4 regions of the Exiguobacterium sp. UBA5002 genome follow, and region 1 is predicted to be linked to each of the others. Evidence: predicted binding sites of a transcription regulator. Region 1 holds the regulator's gene; each other region holds the start of a gene.
What was found. Region 1 encodes Rex, which represses fermentation and respiration genes when NADH is low (regulators of the CRP and FNR family bind a similar motif). Its sites were predicted from a motif close to TTGTGAAATATTTCACAA; they were not measured.
Positions count from the first base shown of each region.

Region 2: a site for Rex is predicted at 3,353-3,370, ahead of cydD (thiol reductant ABC exporter subunit CydD). Genes of this name have one in related genera too.
Region 3: a site for Rex is predicted at 2,684-2,701, ahead of B4C70_RS13730 (formate/nitrite transporter family protein). Genes of this name have one in related genera too.
Region 4: a site for Rex is predicted at 1,426-1,443, ahead of B4C70_RS13965 (cytochrome C oxidase subunit II). Genes of this name have one in related genera too.

Region 1 covers NZ_DGYQ01000006.1:7,399-12,206, reverse strand. The annotation lists tRNA gene B4C70_RS01330 (tRNA-Ala) at 744-819, opposite strand; gene tatC (twin-arginine translocase subunit TatC) at 924-1,703, opposite strand; gene B4C70_RS01320 (twin-arginine translocase TatA/TatE family subunit) at 1,711-1,908, opposite strand; gene B4C70_RS01315 (redox-sensing transcriptional repressor Rex) at 1,908-2,567, opposite strand; gene B4C70_RS01310 (ATP-binding cassette domain-containing protein) at 2,735-4,636, shown strand; gene B4C70_RS01305 (hypothetical protein) at 4,636-4,808, shown strand, end outside.
Region 2 covers NZ_DGYQ01000011.1:22,346-27,153, forward strand. The annotation lists gene B4C70_RS01820 (glycosyltransferase family 4 protein) at 1-973, opposite strand, end outside; gene ypfJ (KPN_02809 family neutral zinc metallopeptidase) at 1,167-2,009, shown strand; gene B4C70_RS01830 (hypothetical protein) at 2,093-2,260, shown strand; partial or broken gene B4C70_RS01835 (nuclear transport factor 2 family protein) at 2,324-2,692, opposite strand; gene B4C70_RS01840 (Rrf2 family transcriptional regulator) at 2,715-3,197, opposite strand; gene cydD (thiol reductant ABC exporter subunit CydD) at 3,406-4,808, shown strand, end outside.
Region 3 covers NZ_DGYQ01000045.1:106,152-110,959, forward strand. The annotation lists gene B4C70_RS13710 (ArsR/SmtB family transcription factor) at 1-55, shown strand, start outside; gene B4C70_RS13715 (CHASE3 domain-containing protein) at 101-739, opposite strand; gene B4C70_RS13720 (YitT family protein) at 933-1,799, opposite strand; gene B4C70_RS13725 (hypothetical protein) at 1,936-2,538, shown strand; gene B4C70_RS13730 (formate/nitrite transporter family protein) at 2,723-3,559, shown strand; gene B4C70_RS13735 (YkvA family protein) at 3,596-4,015, opposite strand; gene B4C70_RS13740 (aminopeptidase) at 4,114-4,808, shown strand, end outside.
Region 4 covers NZ_DGYQ01000045.1:152,231-157,038, reverse strand. The annotation lists gene B4C70_RS13975 (b(o/a)3-type cytochrome-c oxidase subunit 1) at 1-765, opposite strand, end outside; gene B4C70_RS13970 (cytochrome c oxidase subunit II) at 767-1,237, opposite strand; gene B4C70_RS13965 (cytochrome C oxidase subunit II) at 1,250-1,363, opposite strand; gene B4C70_RS13960 (Crp/Fnr family transcriptional regulator) at 1,596-2,309, opposite strand; gene B4C70_RS13955 (CDP-glycerol glycerophosphotransferase family protein) at 2,467-3,621, opposite strand; gene tagD (glycerol-3-phosphate cytidylyltransferase) at 3,674-4,063, opposite strand; gene B4C70_RS13945 (CDP-glycerol glycerophosphotransferase family protein) at 4,080-4,808, opposite strand, start outside.

The DNA.
Region 1 (4,808 bases):
TTCGCATTGACCATGTCCTTGCTGTACAGCATGTCTGGCTTGGCACCTTTATCGACGGTTGGGCGCGCATATTCGTGCGCGATATGTACACTTTTGACTCCTTCGAGTTGTTTGATATCTTCGATGTCACCGAACTTCACTTCACCACTGAATCCATTGATGACGGTTGTGAAGCTTTCTTTATATGTAACAGGAATCGCCTTTTTAGCGATAGCTGACTTGACTGATTTTTGGACGCTGACGAGTCGATCCTTGATCGATTCCTTTTCGGCATTGCTCAATGTGCTATACCGCTTGTTTTGAGATTGGGCGATTTGAATCGCCGGTTTTTGTTCCATCTCGATGACGACTCGGACTTTATCCGATTGTTTGTAGTTCTTTTCTTGTCCCGATTTCTTCAGTGAGAGCGCCTGCGGTTTTTGACCCGTCGCTTTGTCTTGTGAGGACAGTGCACCTTGCGCACTGACTAGATTGGAAGACGTCATTAAGACGGCTGCCATAAGTGCAATCTTCTTCTTCATGCGTTCGTTTCCCCTTTTCTGTAAAACCATAGTAGTAATACTAATAAAACAGTTTAACGAAAATTCTGTATTTTTAGTTTAATGAAGTTAATGGAAATAAACAATTTATATTTGTCTATTTTTTTAATTTTTTTCTTTTTGGTGACATTTTATATTTGGAAGGAATTTAACTGGGAACATAAAAAAACTCCTCGAGCACTCGAGGAGTTGAACGTATGAACTTGGTGGAGACTATCGGGATCGAACCGACGACCTTTTGGCTGCCAGCCAAACGCTCTCCCAGCTGAGCTAAGCCCCCATGAATTATCTTTAGTATACGCATCGCTAACTGCTTTATCAATATAAACATAACGCTTTCATAAAAAAGAATTCCTCCCGAAATGGCTGGAAGGAATTCACGATTCATTTATTCAATTCACGCATCAAATCCGCCTGTCGTTCAAGCTCTGCCTGTTGCTCGAGGATCAAGACCTTTTTATACGTCCGCGCGGAAATCAAGATACTGATTTCATAGAGAACGAACAACGGCACTGAGATCATCAAGTGTGACGTCACGTCCGGCGGTGCGATCAATGCCGCAACGACGAACAGCGCGAAATACGCATATTTTCGATTCTTTCGCATGAAATATGGCGTCACAAGACCAAGACGTGTCAGGAACATCGTCACGACCGGCAATTGGAAGAGAAGACCAAACGGCATCGTCAACCGGATCAAGAAACTGAAGTAGTTTTCGACCCCGATGACTTGCTCGATCCCCAATTCTTTCCCGAGATCCGTTGAGACTTCGAGCAAGAAGGGAAGCAACCAGAAATACGAGAAGGCTACACCAGCCAAAAATAGAAAGAAGATGACTGGAATATATGTCAGTGTTGCTTTTTGTTCCTTTTCATAAAGCCCTGGTCGGACGAATGCCCACAGTTGATACATCCAGAACGGTGACGCTAAAATCAGCGCGATGATGAACGCAAGATTCAAATACAACATTAAAGGATCGGCGACGTTGAAGGCATTTAATCCGATACCGAGCTCTTTTAAGTCCGCTTGCAGAAAACGGACGAGCGGTCGGACGAGCGGAAATGCGACAGCGAACAGGACGACGACGATGAGGAGCGACCAGACAATCCGCTTACGCAGTTCGTCTAGGTGCGACGTCATGCTTTGTTCTTGATCAACCGTCATGATTCAATCACTTCTCTTTCGGTTCGTCCTTTTTATCGTCGTCCATGATGCCGTTCGTGGCATTCTTGAACTCTTTCAATGTTTGACCGGCAGCACGACCGAATTCCGGTAACTTCTTCGGTCCGAAGATGATCAACGCGACGACAGCAATTAATCCGATACTCGCAGGTCCGATACCTAACGTGAGCGGGATAAGGTTTTCCATTATGATTTCACTCCTTCAGCTGATTGCGAATAATGCTTCATGAAATAAACTAACGACTGCAACTCGATCGATAAATCGATGTGATGAACCCGAACGCTCGCTGGCACGTTCAACCGTGCAGGCGTGAAGTTCAGAATGCCTGTCACACCATACTCGACTAACTCATCCGCTACTGACTGTGCGAACTGGGATGGAACCGTCAAGATGGCGACATCGACCTGATTCGCTTCGATTTGTTCTTTCATGTCCGAAACATGATAGATTGGAACGTCATGCGTCGTTGTTCCGACCTTCTCTTCGTCCGCATCAAACGCAACGACTATCCGAGTACTATTATTCTTTAAAAAGTTATAATTTGCAAACGCTGTTCCGAGATGACCGACCCCGATCAAGGCAACATTCGTCACCTCATCTTGATTCAAGGTTTTCCGGAAAAACGTTAAGAGATGTTGAACGTTATATCCATACCCCTTCTTCCCTAGTGCCCCAAAGTAGGAAAAGTCGCGACGAATCGTTGCTGAATCAACCTTCACCGCCTCGCTTAACTCAGCAGAAGAGACGCGGAGCTTGCCTGAATTGTATAAACTTTGGATGAAGCGATAATATAGCGGCAACCGTTTTGCTGTCGCTTGTGGAATTTTTGTGTCTGGTCCATTCATCCTGCAGTTCCCCCTTCGGCCACATCCATCGTGGCACCCAAATCTTTGCAAAAAGCTTTCTACTCTCCTTGATTGTAAACCACTTCACATAGAGTCACAAATAATATATTCCGCAGGACCTCGCGCTTTTGTTCGTGATAGACTAAAGGGTGGAAGGATGGATGGAAATGATACTCTTACAAGTCAACCAACTCTCGAAATCATTCGGCGTCGAGCCGATTTTAGAAAATATCAAATTGGAAGTACAGGAGCGCGACCGAATTGCGCTCGTCGGTCGAAATGGTGCCGGTAAATCAACCTTGCTCAAAATCATCGCTGGTGAACTCAGTCATGACTCGGGCGATATCATGAAAGGTAAAGATGTCAAAATCGGCTATCTCGCGCAAGACAGTGGTCTCGAATCGAATGAGACGATCTGGAACGAGATGCTGACCGTTTTTGAACATCTGCAAGAACAAGAACGGACACTGCGCCGGATGGAAATCGAGATGGGCATGGAGCACATCTTGAACGACCCGGTCGCTTACGATCGACTCCTGAAGACGTACGATCAAGCGCAACATGACTTCTCAGAAGCAGGTGGTTATCAGTTTGAAGCGAATATTCGCTCCGTCCTGCACGGCATGCGCTTTTATCCAGACGATTACTCACGCCGGATCCAGACATTGTCCGGAGGTCAACGGACACGGCTCGCCTTAGCGAAGATGCTCCTGCAAGCACCAGAGCTTCTCATTCTCGATGAACCGACGAACCATCTGGATATCGATACGCTCGCTTGGCTTGAAAGTTACCTCGGTGGTTATCGTGGTGCCGTTCTGATCGTCTCGCACGATCGGTACTTCCTCGATCAAGTCGTCAATGTCGTCTATGAGCTCTCTCGTAATGTCTGTCGTAAGTTCACTGGGAACTATACGAAGTACCTCGAGCAAAAAGCGGCATTGTACGATCAAGAAATGAAACAGTTCGAACAGCAGCAAGAAGAAATCGCGAAGATGCAGGATTTCATTCAACGAAACATCGCTCGGGCGACAACGACAAAGCGTGCTCAAAGCGTTCGAAAACGGCTCGAGAAGGTCGACCGGCTCGACCGACCAGATGGAGATGAACGCAGTACGGTCCTCTCCTTCCCAATCGAAAAACAGAGCGGGAATGACGTTCTTCAAGTCAATCAATTGGCAATCGGTTACGAAGAAGCTGTCTCAAAAGACATCACGTTCCGCTTGCAACGCGGCGAATCACTGGCACTCGTCGGACCGAACGGAATCGGGAAGTCGACGCTCTTAAAAGTCCTCGTCGGTCGTTTACGTCCTCTCTTCGGTGATTTCCGTTTCGGCACCGGTGTCTCGATCGGGTATTACGATCAAGAGCAAGCGGAACTCAATGACCGGAACCGTGTCATCGATGAGATTTGGAACGAATGGCCACTGATGCGCGAACAAGAAGTCCGTTCTGTGCTCGGACAATTCCTGTTCAGCGGCGACGATGTCTTCAAAATCGTTCAAGAATTGTCTGGTGGCGAACGCGGACGTCTCGCGCTCGCAAAACTGAAACTCCGGAAGACGAACGTCCTCATCCTTGACGAGCCAACGAACCACTTGGATCTTGATTCGAAGATGGTCCTTGAGAACGCTCTTGTCGACTATGAAGGTACGCTACTCTTCGTCTCCCATGACCGGTACTTCATCGATCGGATCGCGACACGCGTCATCGAGATGAGTGAAGCTGGTGTGACAGAATACCTCGGCGATTATTCGTACTACACAGAGAAGAAGGCCGAACAAGAAGAAATCGCTCGCCTTGAAGCCGAAGAGGCAAAAGCGGCAAAAGTCACGGCATCGAAGACGATCGACAAAGAAGCACAGAAAGAAGAAAAAAAACGCCGTCAGCAAATCGAACAACTCGAACAAGATATTGAACGGCTCGAACAGCGTTCAGCGGAAATCGAACAGTTGCTTTGCGAACCGGAAGTCTTTAATGATATTCCAAAAGCGACAGCGTTATCTGCGGAACGAGACCAGATCGATGTCGATCTACTTGAATTGATGGAACGATGGGAGAACCAACACTGATGCGAACGAAAAGCTTTTTCATCAACCTGATTCAAGGACTGTTATCCGGTATTCTTTATTTCGTTCCGATGTATGCGGACTACGTGTCCGCCTTCATCCGCCCGGATGCCTTTAATGCTGCTCTTCCTTTGTTCCTTCTGATTTCTTGCATGATCGGACTTGTCATCCAGAC
Region 2 (4,808 bases), on a different contig from region 1:
CAGCGAGTGCACCAGGTGTTTTGTTTTTAGCCATGTAGCCTGTCATGCCATACTTAACGGCGTCTCGGACACCAGGAGCATCATATACGATGGACGGTGTTCCGACAGCTGCCGCTTCAATTATAGGAAAACCCACGCCTTCGCGTATAGAAGGGAAGAGGAGAGCGGTGGCACGACTCATCATGCTGCGCGTTTCTGTTTCAGTGATTGAATCGTAGTATGTGATAGCATCCTTCACTTCTTTAGGAAGGGGAAGTGTAAGGTATTGCAAAAGATGAGAGCTGTTACGAATACCAATAAGCCAGAGGCGTGTCTCAGGAAACTCACGTTGGACCATAAGGAATGCCCCAATCGTATCTTGAAGTTCTTTTTCGTTCAGACGGTTGATATATAGAAAGGTTGGAACATGTTCTTTTAACTCCCATTCCTGTTCAGACCACGGGGAAAAGGAAAGTCCTGGCGGCAACATCGTGATATGACTGTTAGTAAAACCAGCACTTTGTAGTTCATCTACAACAGAGGGGCTGATAGTCAAGGCATGACTATCTTTATACCAGCTTAACCGTCGAGTCTCTGTCCATTCGCCAAGCTTTGAAAAAGGAAACACAAGCGTCGTCGACCAACGTTCACGAATCAATTGATAAAGAAATAAAGTTCGTTTATGACGTGGAACATAAAATGGTGTGAAGAAATGAAACCCATTCAAATGATCCAGAACTAAATCAATCGTTTTAGCATAAGACCAGTAATAATAAAGTGCATATGGAATAAGAGAAGCTGTCGTACCATAACGGAGGTAAGTGATACCATCTCGATACTCCGTCGGTGATCCGCCCTTGAATGAGACAGACAAATGGGTAACTCGGTAGGTAGTACTGACACGCCGCAACATTTCATGAATAAAAGTTTCAGCTTCTCCGGCTTGTGGATGTCGAGCATCACGCCAAGATAAAAAAAGTAGATGAGGTTTCATGTCGTACCTCCTTTGCGTAGAAAAAATTGGATCCGAAAGATCGGTTCTGCTACTAATCTTCTCTACAGTAGAAGGATATTCCTAGAAAATCCTTCAAATCAAATGACTTCTGTTTCATCTATGATGTCCTGAAGCGTTACGTATAAAAGCTTTTGGGTAAAGAACAATAACGAAACAGGTAGGAGGAAAACGCATGAAATGGAAGGGAAGAGAACGGAGTTCGAACGTCGAGGACCGGCGGGGAATGGGTGGGAAAGGAATCGCCGGTATCGGCGGTGGTGTCGGGATCATCCTGCTGATCGTCATCACTTTGATGGGTGGTAATCCAACTGAACTACTCGGAGACTTAACCGGTGGGGATCAGCAAAATACGACGTATGAGGAAACAGCGCAGGAAAAAGAAGCAGCGGACTTCGTCTCCGTCGTCTTGGCCGATACGGAACGAGTCTGGACGAAAGAATTTAAAGAAGATGGTAAGACCTATAAAAAACCGACACTCGTCTTATATACGGATCAAGTTAGTTCGGCTTGCGGACAAGCAGGGAAGTCCGTCGGTCCCTTTTACTGTCCCGGTGATCAGAAATTATACATTGATTTAAGCTTTTATGATGAACTGCAGACGAAATACGGAGCACCGGGCGATTTTGCGATGGCGTATGTCATTGCGCATGAAGTCGGGCATCATGTCCAGACGTTACTCGGAAAATCGGATGAGATCATGCCACTTCGAAAGCAAATGAGTGAGGAGAAGTTCAATAAATACCTCGTTCGATTCGAGCTACAGGCAGATTATTATGCCGGCGTCTGGGCGCATCACGCGCAAGGAGAAAACTTGCTCGAAGAAGGCGATCTTGAAGAAGCGTTGACAGCAGCCAATGCTGTTGGGGACGATACGTTACAAGAGAAAGGACAAGGATATGTCGTACCGGAAAGTTTCACTCACGGCACATCGGCGCAACGAGAGCGTTGGTTCCAAAAAGGCTTTGATAACGGCACGATCGAAGGTGGAGACACATTCAAAGCGAAGAATCTATAAAACGAAGTAAAGACATACCTTTTGAAACATTTTCCAGTCGTTTCCGTAAAGAAGAGAGAAGGATTCAAAGGGGAGTGTCGAAGTTGAAGCACATCAGTCTATTTTTGTTGCTGTATACGGCTGTCGTCGTATTGACGTACATCGTGTCACGATTTGCGCCAAACTTGTTGGTCTACATGGTCTATATCGCGATTGCGTCGTTACTCGTCATCACGGGCTACTTGCTGAAGCGACTCGTAATCAAACGTTAGAAATCAAAAAAACTGTGTTCTGCTTAAAAGCGGGACACAGTTTTTTGCTGATATGAACTTACCTTATGAACGGAACATCGTCGGATCATCTGGAACGTTCTCCAGGTAAGCGATCCGTCCGTTTTCATCGAGACGTGCGATATCTTTTCCGTCTTGCGTGAAGACACTACCGTCTGCCCGTTTTCCGCAAACTGCCCAGCGTGTTTCATACGTTCCTGGTGTTGTTTCTTCCTAGCCCGCATACATGTGCTTAATGTCTTGATTCGCTGTAAACACATGACGGACGAACTGTTTCCAGGCGTCGATGCCATGCTTTGGTTGTCCGTTCAGAACGAACGTGATGTCTGTCGTGAATAAGGAAACGAGATCCTCAAAAGCTTGTGCGTCCGTGCGTGACGCGTCGAATAAGTCAAAATAACGATTCAATACCATAGTAAAAACCTCTTTCTGTTCATTAAAGTGTCATCATCCGGTCTGTGATTAACGCATGCAACCGTTCTAAATGTTTCGGTGGACAGGAGGCGTCAATTGCTTGACGGATCGAGCCGATTGATTCGCGCTTCAACGTCGATTGCCACGCATCTTCTGCCTCTGTCATCAGATTCGAGAGCAGACCGATCTCCTGTTCCTGAATCCCCATCAAATCTTCAAAGACACCACTTGACGCGTACAATGTCTGTTTGCCCTCAATGGCTTGATAGACATCGAAGATTTGAATTTCGTCTGCCGGACGTCGCAAGCGAAAGCCCCCTTTGACACCCGGTACGGAATACAACAGATCCGCCTGAACGAGTTTTCGTAAGAGCTTTTGGAAATAGGTCGGTGAAGCACCGAGTTGCTGGCTGATGAATTCACCGGACAAAACGGCGCGCTCCGGCAGGAAGGTTAAGAGCAACATCGCATAAACGGATTGCTCGACCCCGGTTTTCATTTGCATAGAAAGACTCCTTTCGTTAAACGTGGATAATATATATCCATAATAGTTTCATTCGAAAGGATTGTCGAGTTTTATGCTCTCACAAAACCGTCACACCTTTTCGACAGCATCTGCATGGCATCCCCGTTCCAGATTCGATATACTAAATGTACGATATGTGAAAATATTCACTAAAAGTCGTTCACACTTCGTGAAAGGACGTTTGTATATGAATCCATTAAAAGGAATCGTCCAGATTCCACGCATTATTCTCATTCAATTCATCATGGCAGCTTTCCTGATGGGGGTCGCGGTCGTCGGTCAATCATACGGTATCGTGTTGACGGTCGATCGGATTTTCTTGAAAGAACAACCGTTTGAAGCTGTCATTCCGTTACTACTTGTCGTCCTCGGGATGCTGTTGCTCCGGGTCGCCGTGACGTATTGGAACGGTCGTCTCGGTACGACGTTATCGGCACACATGAAGCAGGCGCTTCGGGAAGCGCTCGTTGCGAAATACACGGGTCGTTCGGTCGAGATGATGCTACAAGGGCAAGCGGGAAAGAAGGTCAGTGTCTTGCTCGACGCTGTAGACGAGATGGACAGCTACTACAGTCAGTACTTGCCGAAAGTAGTCCAGACGACGATTGTTCCCTTGATGGTCTTGATCGCGGCATTCAGCTATGACTGGATCACCGGTCTCGTCATGATGATTACGGCACCGTTCATTCCGTTGTTCTACATCATCATCGGCATCATGACGCAAAAGCGGGCCGATGCTCAACTCGAGAAGATGACGGCATTCTCGGGAACGTTCCTTGATACGTTGCAAGGACTGACGACCTTGAAGTTATTTGGTCGTGCGAAACGACAACGTGATGTCATCGAAAAAAGCAGTCTTGATTTCCGTGATGCGACGTTAACGGTTTTGAAGCTCGCCTTCTTATCGTCGCTGATGCTTGAGTTCATATCGATGCTCAGCATGGGAATGATTGCACTTGAAGTCAGTCTGCGCTTGATTTTGTTCCAAAGCATTACCTTCATCCCGGCGTTCTTGATGCTCGTGTTGGCACCAGAATACTATCTTGCCTTAAAAGAGATGGGAGCTGCCTTCCATACGGGACGCGGTAGTGTCGCGGCAGCGAAACAAATCGCAGCCGAACTAACAGCAGACGATCGTCCTGTTGCCTTCGGTCAATCAGAACTTTCGATGAACCGTCCACCACGAATCGTCTTGGATGAAGTTGATTTTACGTATCAAGAAGGACGCTTTGCCTTACAAGACGTGACACTTGCGATTGAACCGTATCAAAAGGTGGCGTTGATCGGTCGCAGTGGTGCCGGTAAGTCGACTGTCTTGCAGTTGATTGCCGGACTCGCGGATCCAAAAGAAGGACGGATTCTGCTTGACGGGATTAATCGCAGTCAGGTGGAGGAAGCGAGTTGGTTCCGTCAGTTGAGCTACATCTCGCAGCATCCGTATCTGTATGCCGGAACGCTGGCAGAAAACATTGCGATCGGTGAACTCCGTCAAGCAACGCCGGAAGAAATCTTTGAGGCGGCACAGGCAGCAGGACTCGAGGAGTTGATTGCGACGTTACCTGAAGGGATTGACACAGTAATTGGAGAAGG
Region 3 (4,808 bases), on a different contig from region 1:
GCTTGTACATATGGCGATGGAACATGTACAAGAGGGAAAAGCAATGCCTGAATGAGTCTTTAGAATAAACGAAAAGCGCAGCTATAGCTGCGCTTTTCGTTTATTCTAAAGACGATTGTTCTGATCCTTTTGGAGCGAAGCGGTGGAAGAAAAAGACCGTGGCACTAATCAATAAAAAGGACAGGATGGAGAGAGCGAGACACATCCATTTATATGTAGCGATTAAAGAATCTGATTGTTGTAATTTGGCTTGAAGCGTTTTATACAAATCATCTTTCACACGGGATAAGTCTTCGAGAATCGTTTGGGTCGTCTGAGTCGACTGTCTAGCAAGACGTTTTGCGGCTGTTGGACTTTGACGTTCATAGACAACAAACACGCGTTCAATTTCGGACTCCCAGACATTGTTGCGGCGAAGAAGATCTTTAATCGTCCCTGGAGTAGTCGACGATTGGTTCAGACTATTACGCAAATCATGGATTTTGGACGTTGAAAAGTAATATTGTTCGATATAACGATTATCTTCATACAATAAGAGACCACGAACCGCATTGGCACGATCTCGATTGTGTTCGACCAACTGATCTACCTGATTGATTAACGGGATATCATGATCCTTCATTTGCTCGGTCATCGTTGCAATCGTCCGATAACCGGATAACGCATAGATGATCGGGATAGAGGCGAATAAGCTGACCAAGAAAATCAGCAGAATACGCTGACGCCAAAGAGAGTGCATGCAATCATTCCTTTAAATAAAAGACATGTCATAAGCTTAACTACTATCGTAAAAAAAGTGAAGCCTGTCTAATTTTTGAATAGGGATAATGATCGAAAAAGTGAATAATACTCATAAAAAAGCAGGAAAGATGATGAAATACGAGAAGCTGTTTTAAGAAGATGAAAAAAGCACAGCTAAGCTGCGCTTGGTGTTAAAACGAATACGAATGTTCCTTGTAATTGCCGAAGACAGTGTGGATTTCCGAGAATGTAACGAATGCATTCGGTTCGACAGAAGAGACGATTTCTTGCAAACGGACGATTTCATTATTTTGAACGACGACATAGACCATTTTTTTCGTTCGGTTGGAATATCCTCCACGTGCATCGAGAATCGTGACACCACGACCGAGTTCTTTTGTAATGACTTCATTGATTTCATCTGCTTTCTCACAAATGATGATACATTGCTTAGAAGCAGAATAGAAACTGTAAACCGTCTGAAGGGCTTTGGCACGAACAAAGCTCATGATGAGAGCATACATAACGTGTTTAAGATCAAATACCCACCATACAAGGATGTAGATGACAAGATCTTGCATCAGAAATATACGAGGAAGTGGCCAGTTATGAAAACGAGCAAAGAAAAACTTTCCAAGAATATCAAGCCCTCCAGTTGAAGCACCACCGAAGAAGATCAATGCCATTGCAAGACCAGAGACTAGACCAGCAAAGATGGAAGCGACGAGTGGATCATTTAGAGATTCCGGAACGATTTGAGTCGGAATCCAGTCAATTAAAAAGGAAGAAGCAATGACGATAATTCCAGATAAGAACATGAATCGTTTGCGTAGGAAACGGAAACCTAAAAGGAAGAGGGGAATGTTTAAGAGCAATTGCGTTAATCCGATTGGCGTGTGGAAAAGCTCTTGAATAATGAGTGTGATCCCCATGATACCGCCTGATCCGATATCATTTGGAGATAGTAGTAAGCTGATGTAAAGGGAATACAGCAACGTACCAATGATTAAGAAACTGATTTTTTCAACTCTCTTTTTCTGTGGGTGTGTTGTAGTCATGGCAATATGATGAGTGACCTCATGCTCCTCCTTCTGTGAGTATCTGCCTGCAAGAGTACGCTCATATGCATAAAATTTCAACCCTTCTTATGAAAAAAGATGAAAAAGGGTACGTTTTTTTAGGAAGGTGATGAAAATGAAGAAAATGTTATGGATTCTTGGTTGTATCTGTTTAGGAGTACTGGTTGGAATTCGTATTTTCGAACAACCCAATGAAAAAAATCAATCATCCATTTGGCATGATGGTGATCTTGTAGCGAGACAAGTAGGTGCCTCGATGATGAATACGGTAGCGGTTCGTCAATTAGCCGAACAACTTCCGTTCTCATCAGAATTAAAACAGGTAGATGTCGAAGGAGAATCGTTACGTCTTGCCTATGAAGTGACAGGAAAAGAGCGACAAGCTTGGATTGGTACCGATACTGGGACACTACAAGTGAATCAGGATTTTTTGAAAGCTCGGTTATCTAAAGTGCTGATGCATCATACGCTTGTTTTATTTTCAACGATTCCTGATTTGACCGATCTTGAAATTCACTATACGGATCCGTATTCAGGTGCAGATTTTACGATGGACCGGAAAACATTCGACGCCTACACTCCGACCGATATCGAACGAGCTACTTCCTCTTCTAGACGCTTTAATCGGGTCGTCATTGATGGTTATGTGCTCGATGCATCAAGGCGAAATACTTTCTTTGAACGCTTCGCATCACGACTACAGATCCAAACTAATTAATTGTATAAAGCAAGAAAAGGCATTTTTCACAATCTCGACAAAATGATATCGTTTACATCTCGTTCTTTTATAAAAACGATAAAACAGGTCTATTCAATACTTGAACATCTTTTAAGATGGAAGTATGATAATAAATGAACAAACATTGTGAAGTGTTGAACAAAAAGAAAGAGAGGTTTCTACGATGAACGAGGTAGAAGCATTAGAAGGATTACGGAATAAAGCAATCAAGTCGACGCGCATGCTACAAATGCGTCCTCTCGAGTACTTAGTTCGTGCCATGTTAGCGGGAATTTTCATTGGATTTGCAATCATTTTTACTTTAAAAGCAATTAACGGTCTATATATGGCGGAGTCACCTGTTGCGACACTTGTCGGTGGACTGACCTTCGGAGTGGCACTCGTCCTGATCGTTTATGGTGGGGCAGAGCTATTCACAGGGAATACGATGTATTTCACGACGGCGACGATGCGCGGCTATACGACGAAGATGGATACGATGAAGGTCTGGTTGATCTGTCTGATCGGAAATGGACTTGGCGGATTGGCGTTTGCGCTACTCTTTTCTCAAACAGGAATCATCCAAGAGCTTGGTATGAACAACTGGTTATTTTCTGTCTCAGAAACGAAGATCCACCATACGACGTGGGAAATCTTCACACGTGCTATCTTCTGTAACTGGATGGTCTGTTTAGCGATTTTCATTCCAAAGAACATGAAGAATGAGTTGGCGCAGATCATGATGATGATGGTACTCGTCGCAGTATTCTTTGCTTCTGGATTTGATCACGTCATCGCCAATATGGCACTGTTCTCCATTGCGTTAGTCGTACCACATCCGGATACGATCACATTTGCCGGAGCGATGCATAACCTGTTGCCAGCTTTAGCCGGTAACATCATTGGTGGAGCAGTCTTCATGGGAATGATCTATACGTGGCTGAATAAAGAAAAATTAGAAGTAGATGAATCACGTCAATCCACGACACCTGTTCATATTGCTTCGAAACAAAATGCGTAATCAAAAAGCAGCTGTCGCGACAGCTGCTTTTTTCATTCATTCCATATGTTGAAAGCGATCGACGTCTGCAGCCAGTTCTTCATAAATCGTTTCGACGATTTGTGCATCATCGAAGAGCCCGAGGACGTTATCGTCCGGTAAGGCGTCAACAGGAGACGTGAAGTACAGAACGGCCGTCAATAACAATTGTTCCTGCTCCGCATGCATTTCGAATTTTTTCTGATAGAGAGCACGAAGCATTTCAAGCAGTTGTTTTAATTGAAAATAAAGGACGAGTTCTGCCTCGCGTTCGATGTCCGAGCTTTCTGTAGACGCGATATCTTGCGTCAAGTGCGCAAGTCCGATTTCTGCTCGAACTAACAATTCTTGCTGTGCTTTTTCATCACCAACGAGGTCGAGTGCCTGTCGGTGAAAATACGTATAGGCCGATTTAAAATCGCCGGGTGTGAATTCCATGGTGATGCCTCCTTCTCTTCTCTTTCTAGTTTCGCCTTATTTCTTGCAAAATTGCAACTATTTCGTGAAAATAAAGATACAAGAAAGGGGATTACATAATGCCGACACAAGCAGAATTACAACAATACGCGTCTTTAGCCGTGCGTACGGGAATTAATCTACAACCAGGACAACAACTCGAGGTGCGTGCAGGAATCGAAAATTTGCCGCTCGTTCGTGAAATCACGCGTGTCGCCTACGAAGTAGGAGCTACGCAAGTATATGTACAATGGTCAGATGATGAGATGACGAAAATCCGTTATTTCGATGCACCGGAAGAGTCGTTTGATACGTTCCCGGATTGGTTAAAAGCACGTTACGACCAACTGGCAGAAGAAAAGACTGCGTTCTTATCAGTCGTCAGTGAAGATCCAGATTTATTGAATGGCGTGGACTCGAGCCGAATCGCACGTGCGAATAAAGCAGCCGGTGTCGCTCTTGCTAATTGGCGGAAGTTCGTCATGAGTGACAATGTCAGCTGGTGTGTCGTAGCAGCACCTTCTGAAAGCTGGGCGAAGAAAGTATTCCCTGATTCAGAGAATGCTGTTGAAGAGCTCTGGTCAGCTATTTTAAAGGCTACACGTGCCGATCAAGCGGATCCGGTCGCTGCATGGGCGGATCATGATCATAATCTGCGTTCAAAAGCAAAATTCCTGACAGAGAAGAAATACAAAACATTGCACTACACAGCTCCAGGAACAGAATTATCAATCGAATTACCAGAACGTCATGTTTGGTTAGGTGGCGGTGGTCC
Region 4 (4,808 bases), on a different contig from region 1:
AATGACCGTATACCAAACGATATAAGCAGGTAATAACCAAAAATAGACGAGTGGATGACCAAAGTACCAAAATAGCGTTCGGGATAGCTCGATCCCGACCTTATCTGTCCAACCAAGAGATAAAGGAAGGAGTTGAAAGAGAATCGTCGCTGCTACGCCGAGTGTCGCAACCACCCATAATAAGGCAGTCATAATACTCATGTATGCTTGAAGTGGTGGATGAACGCCAGGGTGTTCCCGTTTATAATCAGCATACATACGGAACATGGCACCAGAAGCAATCCACGTTCCGACGACGAAGATGACGAGTCCAATATAAAATACTGGATGTGCCTTGAGTGGTGCATAGAATGTATAGAGGACGGAAGCTTCTCCTGCAAGCACCATCCACGTGACGAGGACGACACCAAGAATCATGAACCAGAATCCGACCCATCCGAGACGTCGCGGAAACTCTTCGAATCGTCCGAACGATTGACCTAAAAATGAGAACAATAATCCGAAAATGAATAACGTCGTAAAGACGATTGCAAGCATTAACCCGTGGGCAGTGAGAAGCTCATAGTAGCCGACTCCAGCAATTTCTGGAATGACACCTGTCCGCACCATCGTTTGCAACAATCCACATAAACCACCAATCAATAAGGCGACAAGTGAAAAACTAACATGTGCGAAAGCGAGCTTCGCTTCCTTAATTCCGATGACGGTAGCAGGCAGACCACGCTCCATCTCGAACTGTCTTAATTTTTTTGAAATGGCATTCATCTTATTCCACCACCTTGATTTTCGTTGCCATCATATGATGGGCATTACCACAATATTCATTACATACGACGAGATATTCGCCTGCTTTCTTGAACGTATACTCAATCGAATTAATATGTCCGGGAACGACCATCATGTTGACGTTCGTCTTAACGATTTCAAATCCATGAACGACGTCCTTCGATGTCACGAGAAAATCGACTGTCGCCCCTTTAGGTATGACCATATCTTTTGGTGTAAACTGAAAAGCTTGTGAAACGATGACCGCTTCGTATCGGTCATCATCAATCTTTTTTAGTCCTGGTTTATCAAACGGTTTCGTCTGATCGACTTTCGTCGGATCAATCAATGTCGCATCGGATGGTGGTTGATTGCCCGATGCAAAAGCGGATACACCGATGATGGTCAAGAAGACCGCTAGCATCGCTACTCCGAAGATCAGCCAAATTTTTTCTAAACGATGAATGTGCATCGTGATTCCCCCTTAACGTGATATGAACAATAGAAAGATTGAACTCCACATCCCGATGATGACACCTGCTACGATCAGGACGGCAATAAATGTTCCTTTGAGGTTTGATTCTGATTTTTGGTCCATGGTGATTACTCCTCTCCTGCTTTGAACTTGTCTTTATTGTAAGAATTCAGCAAGTTCGGAAACTGTGATATATATCACTTCAAATGTGAAGAATCCGCACTTTTCTTTCTAAAAACACACAAAAAGTTCACATCTGAACAAGAGAAGGAGGCACGACTCATCTACAAAAAAAACAATCCATACATGAGGCAGAAAATTCTGCTTCACGTTTGAATTGTTTGTACACTATCTATTAAATTCGACAAACACCTGCTGGGCATCCTTCACAATGACACAGATCACGCAGATATTGTGCATCATGAATGATGATTTCTTTTGGCGTCATCGAAATGACACCTTCTTTTTTCCACTGGGAGAACATCCGATTGACCGTTTCACGCGGTGCGCCAATCAATTGACCAAACTCCCCATCGGATGGACGTTTTGCAAGACGGTAGGTTTCTCCTACTTGTCCCCCTTCCATCGCGATGAGACGAAGTAACGTCGAAGCTAACGCACCCGGTTTTCCGAACAATAGCAAGTCGCGCAATTTAGTCTCCGTCTGTTTCCGCATCAATGCTTGCCACCGCATGATCTCAAGCGCAAAAGTACCATCCTTTCTCATGAGTTCCTCTAATTTTTCTTTTGAGAGGAAACCGATGATACTATCCTCCATCGTCTCGATACTGTATGAACTCGGAAAAGCTTCTCCTACATCAAATTCACCAAATAGATCCCCTTTGAAATATAAGAACATCAGTAATGGACTGCCTTTTTTCGTCAACTTCGATAGTTTGACGCCTCCTTGTTTCACATAAAACAACTTGTCGTTCATTTCCCCTTCCCAACAGACGATGGAATCCTTTTTGAACGTCGTTTCCGTCATGAAGCTCTCTAGTAACGTTCTTGTCTCAGGTGATAAGATGAATGTATTCGCTTCAGTCGTTCCACAAGTCAGCATATCCATTTCTCCTCTCCTTTTCTTCTGCTTTTAGTATAGAACATCACAGTTCAAAAGAATGGATTTTCAAAAGATTGTCAAACTTTGTTCAATTTTTCACATTATTTTTGAAAAAGTATCTGACGACCGCTTTCTAAAACTAAAGCAATCGTCAGATATAGTATTACATACCTGTTCCGTAATAATGATGAACGATTCGTTCAACTGCTTGACCTGGTGGGTGATCATACCAACTTGTTTGGAATTCTTGCATGTGCTGACGGCACTCTTCAAGTATCGCGTCAGACACGATCCACTCCATCAATTGCGCCATCTGCTCCGTCTGTCGCACCGGTAATGGTTTTGGATACTGATCGACAAGTCCTGGTAGTTGTCGATATGTATCGATGTCCGGTGTGTATAAGAACGTTGGAACCTCAAGAAGACAGCTTTCAAATGGAATCGACGAATAGTCGGTCACCAGAACATCCGTGATGAGCAAATAATCATTGATCTGATACGTGTCATCCACAAGATGTATATGGGCGGAACGATAGGTCGAAAGCGCTCGGATCGTCGGATGTAACTTAACAAGAATCGTCCAGCCTGTTTTAGCCAGTTGTTCAAATTGTTGAATCGTGTGATCTTCCGTTCCTTTATATTCGCGGTAAGTCGGGGCATACAATAGAATCCGGCGGTCGGGTTTTACATAACGTTCTTTTAAATCAAGCGCCCGATGTTCCCGCTGAACCTCATCATACCAATAATCCGTCCGTGGCATGCCGAACGGTTTAAAATGAGATCGTTTTAAATCATGCGGTGCCATGAATTGTGTCGCACAACGCATCCCCGGCACGATGAAATCACCATATTCCTGATAGACACGTCGGAACCGATTTCGTATCCGTTCCGATACGAACAGGCTTTTCGAAGAAGTTAGTCCAAACTGCTTTAACGTTCCGCCGGCATGCCATAGCTGGATACGTCGTGTTCCACGTCGCGTTTTAGCAACACTGAATTCCGCAACATAATTATCGACGAAAACCGTCCGGGAGGTCGCAAGTAAATATGCGAGTCTGACGAACCGTAATCGACGAAAGCGAAGCATTCGGTCTGACTTCCATAAATCCGGCTGCTTCATGAAATGGTGATCATATACCAGATACCGTTTCTCATTTGGCAATTCCTGCGCCAAGCGATCATTAACAGGTTTTGCGTTATCCCCGTATGTCATCCAAAATAAAGTGACGGGGCGAAGCGGTAACAACCGAAAGACACCATAACAAATACGAAACAACAATAAATAGACCCATACGATTCCTTCTCTAACCACTTTCATCCTGCCCTTCTACGAAGAAAGACCGCACGTCGTCGTGTGGTCTCCTCTTCAATCACTTCGAAGCTAATTCCGTTTTAATCTGACTCGTAGAAATACCCTCAGTTCGGCTAAGGTAAACGACTTCACAATGCTCTTTTAAGAAATCGAACTCGCCTTTCCAATCATCACCCATGACGAAGAGGTCGACGTTATGCTTCTTCACATCTTCTACTTTTTGATCCCAGCTGTTTTCCGGAATGACTTCATCCACATAACGGATGGCTTCAAGAATCATCTTTCGATTCTCGAAATTATGGTAGGACTGCTTATGTTTCAAACGATTGAATTCGTCCGTTGAAATCGCAACGATAAGATAGTCTCCCATCGCTTTTGCGCGTTTTAAGATGTTGATATGACCCCAGTGTAATAAATCAAATGTTCCGTACGTAATAACCTTCTTCATGATTCTGCTCTCCCTTTTATCCGTGAATTCTCTTTATGATCGTCTTCATCGCCCGTTCTGAAGCCTGTCCATCATCCCATTGACAATACGTCTCTTGGAACGCTCGAAATGCTGACGCATACCGTGTGTGCCAATCATCTAACTGGTTCAGCTCTTCAAACAGTGCTGTTTCAGTCGACAACAATGGTCCCGGTGCCTCCTGCTCAAAATCGAAGTAAAATCCACGCAACTGATCTCGATAATGTTCTAAATCATACGTATAGAATAAAATCGGACGAGATAAGTGCGCAAAATCAAACATGACAGAAGAATAATCCGTGATCAAGGCGTCCGACGCCAGATAGAGCTCCGCGATATCCGGGTAGTCCGATGTATTTCGAACGGATGGATAAGCAGTGACGTCGAGACGACTTCCGACTAAATAGTGCATTCGGACAAGCAGAACGTATTCATCCCCAAATCGCTTTTCAAATTCATTTAGCGAAAAAGGTAGCTCAAATGAATATTTCCCTTGACCTTCGAATGCATTATCTCGCCAAGTTGGTGCATACAACAAGACTTTTTTTGAATGATCAATATCATAGTGGCGATATACTGCTTCTTTGATTTTAGCATGCCGTGCCTCTTGATAAAATATATCATTTCGAGGGTATCCAATTTCTAGCATCTCACCTTCAAAAGCAAATGCTCGCCGAAAGATTGAACTAGAGTAGGCATTCGGGGAAATTAAGCCGGACCATTTTGC